One region of the Vibrio sp. E150_018 genome, then DNA from elsewhere that is predicted to be linked to it. Evidence: predicted binding sites of a transcription regulator. Region 1 holds the regulator's gene; each other region holds the start of a gene.

What was found. Region 1 encodes PurR, which represses purine synthesis genes. Its sites were predicted from a motif close to TNANGNAAACGTTTNCNTNA; they were not measured.
Region 2: the regulator PurR is predicted to act here: its motif matches at 1,233-1,252, upstream of purM (phosphoribosylformylglycinamidine cyclo-ligase).
Region 3: the regulator PurR is predicted to act here: its motif matches at 1,011-1,030, upstream of ACE3G9_RS03200 (uracil-xanthine permease family protein).
Region 4: the regulator PurR is predicted to act here: its motif matches at 1,217-1,236, upstream of glyA (serine hydroxymethyltransferase).

What each region holds. Positions count from the first base shown of each region.
Region 1 is NZ_JBHGNY010000003.1:109,446-111,656, forward strand. It holds gene ACE3G9_RS05260 (ABC transporter substrate-binding protein) at 1-573, opposite strand, end outside; gene purR (HTH-type transcriptional repressor PurR) at 705-1,709, opposite strand; gene elyC (envelope biogenesis factor ElyC) at 1,936-2,211, opposite strand, start outside.
Region 2 is NZ_JBHGNY010000014.1:20,706-22,916, reverse strand. It holds gene purN (phosphoribosylglycinamide formyltransferase) at 1-68, opposite strand, end outside; gene purM (phosphoribosylformylglycinamidine cyclo-ligase) at 124-1,164, opposite strand; gene upp (uracil phosphoribosyltransferase) at 1,467-2,093, shown strand.
Region 3 is NZ_JBHGNY010000002.1:112,719-114,929, reverse strand. It holds gene ACE3G9_RS03200 (uracil-xanthine permease family protein) at 1-915, opposite strand, end outside; gene ACE3G9_RS03195 (general secretion pathway protein GspB) at 1,085-1,936, opposite strand; gene ACE3G9_RS03190 (AAA family ATPase) at 1,936-2,211, opposite strand, start outside.
Region 4 is NZ_JBHGNY010000014.1:88,238-90,448, reverse strand. It holds gene ACE3G9_RS13385 (MliC family protein) at 1-260, shown strand, start outside; gene ACE3G9_RS13380 (YitT family protein) at 336-938, opposite strand; gene glyA (serine hydroxymethyltransferase) at 1,328-2,211, shown strand, end outside.

The DNA of each region.
Region 1 (2,211 bases):
GTAAGTGATACGTCCTGGATGTGCTTTAGCATAATCGAATAATTGTTTTGCTGATTGTGGTGGGGCCGGTAATTTTTTTTGATCATGAATATAGACTAATTGACCGACTCCCCAAGGTGCTTCCAATCCTTCTGTTGGTTCAGAAAAATCATGAGTAACCGGTAGGCTAGAATCGACTTTTTGCCAATTTGGTAAGCTTGAAGTGAAAGGGCCGTAGAGTAATTGACTATTCTTCATTGATTTGAAATTCTCACCATTAATCCAAACCATATCGACACTACCACCAGAGTGTTTTCCGGCAGTTTTTTCAGCGAGTAAACGAGTAGTGGTTTCGGAAATGTCAGAAACTTTTACATGGTGAAGTGCTACGCCATACTTTTGCTTCACTTGCTTCGCAACCCAACGAAGATAGTTATTAATTTCTTGGCTGCCACCCCAAGCATTAAAGTACACATCTTGTCCTTTTGCTTGTTGCTCAACTTGTTGCCAATCCAACTGGCGAATAGAGCCATCTTTAGCAGAAGAAAGCAGCGGGAGGGTGAGAAAAGCGAAGCTAAGTAATAGACGTTTCATATATATCCTCATACAAAATGGATAGAGAAATTTAACTTAAAAATATAGACAGATGATAAGCCTAAAAAATTTCAAAAAAAAACCAACGACATCAGCGTTGGTTTTTATTCATTATTTGTTTAAGGTTACTACTATTTCAGAGATTTTACCGAAGAACGTTCAAGAATCTCAGGGAACATCTCAAATGTTTGTTTAGCGTGGTTTTTATCTTTAATACGCTCTAATAAAATCTCTACGGCATTTTTACCTAAACGACGTTTTGGTTGGTGAACTGTAGTCAAAGGTGGTGAAAAGTAAGGTGAGATATCAATATTATCGTAACCAATCACTGAGATATCTTCTGGTATTTTCATGCCTTTTTCTTGTAAACGACTCATTAAGCCAAGTGCCATAATATCGTTAAAGCAGAAAACTGCGGTTGGTTTTTTATCCATCGCAAGAATTTTATCTGCAGCAATTACTGCGGTATCACACTCAAAGTTACCTTCAAGTAACCACTCTTCTGGAAGCGTTAAACCCTCTTCCGCTAATGCGCGCTTACAACCAGAGATACGTTCTTTACAGGCGACTTTCTCGAAATGACCACTGAGGCAAGCAATGTCTTTATGGCCCTGATCCATCAGGTAGCGAGTAGCTAAATAGCCACCTTCTTCAGAGTTATCGATGATTTTATCCGCTTGAGAGCTTTCTGGGCCCCAGTCCATAACAACTTTAGGAATATCAGGGTGACCGTCTAGCATTTCTTGTAGATCAGCATCTAAGTCTGAACACATCACTAAAAGACCATCAACACGTTTGCCGGCGAGCATGCGGATATAATCACGTTGTTTGTCAGCGCGACCACCTGTATTACATAGGATTAGCGTATAACCTTTGCGGTAACAATAACTTTCTACACCATCCACTACTTCGGCAAAAAATGGGTTAGTAGATTGTGTTACCAACATCCCAATAGTGCTGGTGGTATTGCATTTAAGACTACGGGCAACGGCACTTGGGGCATAATTCAGTTCTTTCACTGCGGCCATGACTTTTTCTTGAGTTGCTTCTGCAACAAAGCGAGTCTTATTGATGACATGTGACACTGTTGTGGTGGAAACACCTGCAATACGTGCGACATCTTTGATTGTAGCCATAGTGAATTTCCTTTATGCCGACACTTTCGCCGGATTTATTCTAATCTAAAAAGATAAAAGTCGCCTTCAATCAGCGACTTAATTTTATTCTGTATTTTATGCTTGAATATATGAGCTACGATTTTAGTCTTAAATGCTATGCCTGACAATCAGATATGGCATTTTTATGACTAAACGGACATCGCATGTTAGCGACAACGTTATCGATTGCTCGAGTATTATCTCGTTATTCTAATATTGTAGTGGTACCAGAGTTCTTTTGGTTAGTCAGTGTATCGCGCAGTGAAGACCACCAACGACCTAGTTGCTCATACCAATAACGTTCACTTTGTTCAAGATATTTCGCTTGTGGAGAATACTTATCCCATGGTTGCTTAATATCATCAAAAGCTAAGTAATTGGTTGGTGCAGGAATAGGTTCAAGCCCGGCTTTTTTAAACTCAACAATTGCACGTTTCATGTGACTAGCAGAGGTGATTAAAACCATACGTTTATCCGCAAC
Region 2 (2,211 bases), on a different contig from region 1:
TCACAAGCATCGATAATGGCTTGTAGGTTGCTTCCATTACCTGAAACTAATACAACGATATTTTTCATACATTCCTTGCCAAATAGGAACAGCCGAAAGTCAATTGGACTTTCGGCTGTTTGCTTATTTAATTTCGACTTGCTCTTCACCCGCTTCAGCTGTTGCTACTTGACCGATGATCCAAGCATTTTCGCCTTCAGCATTAAGTAGTTCTACAGCGGCTTGTGCTTGATCTTGTGGAAGTGCCACAATCAGGCCTACACCACAGTTGAAGGTACGGTACATCTCGTAGGTTTCAACATTTCCTTTTTGTTGTAACCAAGAGAAAATTGCTGGCCACTCCCAACTGTTACCATCGATCACTGCTTTAGTGCCTTCTGGTAATACGCGTGGAATGTTTTCCCAGAAACCGCCGCCAGTAATATGAGAAATCGCATGGATATCATGCTTTTCAATCATTTTAAGCGCTGATTTGATGTAGATCTTAGTTGGCTCGATAAGGTGTTCACCGATAGTGCGACCGTTTAGGTCTTCATTTAAATCAGCTTGAGACACTTCAAGGATCTTACGAATAAGTGAATAGCCGTTTGAGTGAGGGCCACTTGAACCTACCGCGATTAAAGCGTCACCAGCGGCTACTTTTGTGCCATCGATAACATCTGCTTTTTCGACTACGCCAACACAAAAGCCAGCGACATCGTAGTCTTCGCCTTCGTACATGCCAGGCATTTCAGCCGTTTCACCACCGATTAAAGAACAACCCGCTTGGATACAACCTTCACCGATGCCAGTTACCACTTCTGCTGCGGTATCAACATCTAGTTTGCCTGTTGCATAGTAGTCTAGGAAGAAAAGAGGTTCTGCACCTTGAACGATTAAATCATTTACACACATGGCGACAAGGTCGATACCAATGGTGTCGTGTTTTTTCATATCCAAAGCCAGACGCAGTTTTGTTCCAACACCATCTGTGCCAGAAACTAAAAGCGGCTGCTTGTATTTGGTTGGTAGCTCACATAATGCACCAAAGCCACCGATGCCACCCATAACTTCAGGGCGACGAGTGCGTTTTACCACACCTTTAATTTTATCGACTAATGCATTACCTGCATCAATATCAACACCAGCGTCTTTATAGCTTAGAGAAGAATTGTTACCACTCACGGGGATATCCTCGCCTTTGATTTGATTGGATGTGAAAAACGGGGCTATTCTAACAGGGGATGAAGCGAAAAGGAAAACGTTTGCGTCAGTTTTTTTACTTCAATGATTGGTCAAAAAATTTAATGAGTTCTATCAATAAATTTTGGTCAGTTTGAGGTGTATACTTGAACAGAGATAGAATCACTATGATCATATTCAATTTGTCTTGCCTAAAGCTTGTTTTATTCTTGCTGAAACTCGCATCTTGAAGTGACTTGGGTATATAATTCTCTTGTTTATCAAAATTAAGCACGGAGTTGGACATGAAAGTCGTAGAAGTTAAACACCCACTGGTTAAGCATAAGCTTGGTCTAATGCGCGAAAGCGATATCAGCACAAAACGTTTTCGTGAGTTAGCAACTGAAGTGGGAAGTTTACTCACTTATGAAGCGACCTCTGATTTTGAAACAGAGAAAGTGACAATTAAAGGCTGGAATGGCCCGGTTGAAATTGACCAAATTAAAGGTAAAAAAGTCACTGTTGTGCCGATCCTTCGTGCTGGTTTAGGGATGATGGATGGCGTACTTGAGCACATGCCAAGTGCTAGAATCTCCGTTGTTGGTGTATACCGTGATGAAGAAACACTCGAACCAATCCCATACTTTAACAAGTTAACTTCTAGCATTAATGAGCGTATCGCTTTAGTCGTTGACCCAATGTTAGCTACTGGCGGCTCTATGATTGCAACGATTGACTTGTTAAAAGAGCAAGGTTGTAACCACATCAAAGTATTAGTGCTCGTTGCTGCTCCAGAAGGCATCGAAGCTTTAGAAAAAGCGCACCCAGATATTGAGCTATACACTGCTGCAATTGACGAAAAACTGGATGATAAAGGTTATATTGTTCCGGGCTTGGGCGATGCTGGTGATAAGATCTTCGGTACTCAATAAACAGCGCCATTGCAGAAAATTATCTGGAAGATGGAATTAATTAGTATAAAGCGACTCTATTGAATGAATGGAGTCGCTTTTTTCTACTTATTAGTACGCAGAAAAATGTATACGTTTC
Region 3 (2,211 bases), on a different contig from region 1:
TACCAGAGCTGTCACTGCTGCCCATGTCATGATCACAGGATTAAACGCTTTAGTGAGCATTACCGCTCCAGTCACCTCTGAGTAGGTAGTATTGGGTGGTGCACCAAACATAGCTGCTGCCATAGTTGCCACCCCATCACCAGCCATAGTTCGATGTAAGCCAGGTTTTTTCAGGTAATTTTTTCCAGTCACATTAGAAATCGCCAAAATATCACCTACATGCTCAACCGCTGGCGCAATCGCCACTGGGATCATAAATAGTATCGCATTGATATTAAACTCAGGGAAAGTAAAGTTAGGCACTGCAAGCCAAGCCGCCTGTTGAACAGGTGAAAAATCTACTACGCCGAAGAATAAGCTCATGATATAACCAGAAACAATACCACCAAGAATCGGCACTAATTTAAAAAAGCCCTTACCCATTACGCTTAAAATAATGGTCACAATCAAAGAAACAGCAGAAATCCATAATGCAGAATCATTAGCAACAATTTGAATACCACCATCACCACTTTTACCTAGCGCCATATTCACGGCCGCAGGTGCCAACCCCAGACCGATAACCATGATCACTGGGCCAACGACCACCGGTGGTAGTAACTTATGAATGAAGCCACTGCCACGCACTTTAATCACCGCGCCTAATATCACATACACAGCACCCGCAGTCATCAAACCGCCTAAAGTACTAGCAACACCCCATGCCTGGATGCCGTACATTATAGGAGCAATGAAAGCGAAAGAAGAAGCAAGAAAAATGGGAACGCTTCGCTTGGTAATCACTTGAAAGATAAGAGTACCGATACCAGCACCGAATAACGCAACGCTAGGATCTAACCCAGTTAAAAGAGGAACTAAAACCAGTGCGCCAAATGCTACGAATAACATTTGAGCACCTTGTAATATCTGGAACATACGCAGCCTTCATCCTTTATAAAAAAACCGATGAATTTTAGCATTAAAAAATGCATGTTTGCTGAAACATTTTAGGTAATTCTTAACAATATCCATTAAGAAACCGTTTACCTTACGATAAAATACACGAAATCCTTATTTAAACTAACTTATGTTAGATCCTCAATACCTACCCTTGCCATTCATACAGGGCTGGAATTTGCAGTTGTTGATTATCAAACGTCACAATCAAACTACCGGGTAAAATCAGGTCCAACTTAACCAAATTATTAATCACCCACTCCCCTTCATGCACATTATTGCCATTCACTTTAATCCAACGGCTTTGAGGTTTAGAAGAGTACATGTGGGTTTCAAAATTCATTTTTGGTAGGCGACCTCGATACTCACTTTCATGCCCCACCAAATTAATCGCATCTTGCGGCTTAGTAGGCATCGAGGTGATTTTCGTTTGAGGCTTACTTTGAGCAGGATGTTTTTCTAGTGCTGATTGAAAACGCTGAGCAAGCTCCGGTGATAAGCCAGAAAGATCAAGATCATCGACATTCCAATCTTGCTTTGAGGCATGGCTAACATTGACTTGATCCGTTTTAATGCGCTGTCCTTCTGATGGCGCATTATGTCGAGTCACGGTCGTGATCGGTTTAGTTTTTATTGGTAAAGGTTTAGCGACCAATTTGGGTAATACCACTAATCCGGTTAGTTCAGGATAAGGTAACAACTTGGCCAATGGCTCACTTTTCCCACTTGATTTTTTTTGCTCAAGCCTAGTCGCTTGTTTTTGATTTTTTGAAGTACCTGTAGCTTCAAGCTGAGACGATGTGTTCGCTGTCTGATTGAAATGCAAATAAGTCATCACTGCCAATATCACAATAATAGGTAACACAGCAAACAGCCCAACCAACCACCAGCGCGTGATTTTTCTGGCATTAACGAGAGCTGGGGAGGATAAATGAGGCTGTGATATTTGCGCTTGATAAGCTCGCTCTGATTGTTGAAGTGCTTTCATTACTTCGGACATTACTTATCCTCCGTGGCTAACGGTAAGATATTATCAACCACACTCGGCGCTTTATTATTAACATAACTATCAAGCAGCATCAGTGTTCTTTTGCCTGCGATACCATCAACATTAATGCCTTGCCACATTTGAAAGGCTTCCACTTTATTCTTCACACTTTGATCAAACTGACGACGCTCTTTTAACGGTTCACCTAATACTTGAGATAATAAATCATTCAATTTAGCAACTTCCGGCCCTTGAGAGTTCAGTTTCAAAGTTTGACCAGCAAACTC
Region 4 (2,211 bases), on a different contig from region 1:
TTTATAAATGTCGAACTGACCAGTCAGAAAGTGAGTTGCAAGGTAAGTTTGAAAAGCCTTTCTTAGTTGAATTCTTCGGTCAAGAACAAGTCATGTTGGTTGAACGTTCGGGGTCTTATTTACTGATAAATGTGAAGTCAGCATCAGGAAGCAAATATGTCTCAGTTGATGGCATGCAAACGTTTTGGGAAAAAGGTGACGAAGCTACCATTACTTTAAATAATGAAACCTTCACGGATTGCTTTAAAGTTAAAGAATAAAAATGATGAAACTAAAAAAGGGTCGTTGAACCCTTGTTGTCATTATGATTTAGGTCGTTTTTGGTTTAGATTCATTTATTGTTGGTATCTAACAGTATAACGAGTTGGCTTATGGTTCATTGCTAATGTGATGTTTAATACCATCGCGCCGAGTACGGAAAGGGCAATAGTCCAACTAGATACAAAAAACAGTGATGCAATCACAATACTGCAATCGAGCAACATTTGAGTTTTACCAACAGAAATTCCGGTTTTATCTTGGATTAATAAACAGATGACATTAAAGCCACCTAAGCTTGAACGATGACGAAATAAGATCAGCATGCCAATACCAATTAATAAGCCACCGGCTACCGAACTAAAAATCTCATTGATCTTGCTTAAAACGATAACATTATGTAGTTGATCGGCAAAAATAGCGACTAATGCGCCACAGATTAGACTATTAACCGCAAAGGCTTTGCCAAAGCGTAGCCAAGCTAAAGCATAAAAGGGTAGGTTAATAAAAAAATATAGGGTGCCAAAGGATAAAGTGGAAAGCTGGCTCAGTAATAGCGCCAATCCTGTTGTGCCACCAGTGATGAGTTGTGCTGAGGATAGGAAATACACCCCTAATGCTACTAAAAAACTGCCGACTAATAGTGCAATCCCATCTTCTCGTTTTGTGTGTTTTTCCATCATTGAAATAGTTTTTTTGTCCATAATTAACAAAATAGTAATGAATGAAGTGTAATTATGGTAGTTATGGGGGAAAATTAAGGTTAAGGGATTGTATTTGAATGTTTACGAAAATGTAAACTCATTATGAGCACTGTACACTATGAAAGGAAAATGATGGAAATCTGTTCACCATTACTTTTCTTCAACCTAAATGTTAAGCTTTTGCATACAGAAAGTTGAGATTGCTACTTTCTGATATGGAGCAAATTAGGTAGAATACTACCCATCAAAAACAGCAACGAAAACGTTTGCTTTGTGTCGTTGACTGTATTTTTACGAAACTTACCGTTTTTATGGACCTTTCGGGTTTTTTAGGACTTTCAGATAATCTGAACCAGGAGATACAAATGCTTAAGCGTGATATGAACATTGCGGATTACGATGCGGATCTTTTTACCGCAATTCAGGAAGAAACTCTTCGTCAAGAAGAGCACATTGAGCTTATCGCTTCAGAAAACTACACTAGCCCACGTGTAATGGAAGCCCAAGGTTCTCAGCTAACCAATAAATACGCAGAAGGTTACCCAGGTAAGCGTTATTACGGTGGTTGTGAGTACGTTGATAAAGTAGAAACTCTTGCTATTGAACGTGCTTGTGAATTATTCGGCGCAGAATATGCAAACGTACAGCCTCACTCTGGTTCTCAAGCGAATAACGCCGTTTATATGGCACTACTAAATGCTGGCGATACCGTATTAGGTATGAGCCTAGCACACGGTGGCCACTTAACGCACGGTTCTCCAGTAAACTTCTCTGGCAAGCTTTATAACATCATTCCTTATGGTATTGATGAAGCGGGCCAAATCAACTACGAAGAAATGGAAGCGTTAGCGGTTGAGCACAAGCCTAAGATGATCATCGGTGGTTTCTCAGCCTACTCTCAAGTATGTGATTGGGCACGTATGCGTGAAATTGCAGACAAAGTTGGTGCTTACTTATTCGTTGATATGGCGCACGTTGCAGGTTTGATTGCTGCTGGTGTTTATCCGAATCCAGTACCTCATGCTCACGTAGTGACGACAACTACTCATAAAACGCTTGCTGGCCCACGTGGTGGTTTAATTCTTTCTAATGAAGGTGAAGAGCTTTATAAGAAACTAAACTCAGCGGTATTCCCTGGTGGTCAAGGTGGTCCTCTAATGCACGTAATCGCAGCAAAAGCGGTTGCTTTTAAAGAAGCACTGGAGCCTGAGTTTAAAGAATACCAAGCGCGCGTTGTTGCGAATGCTAA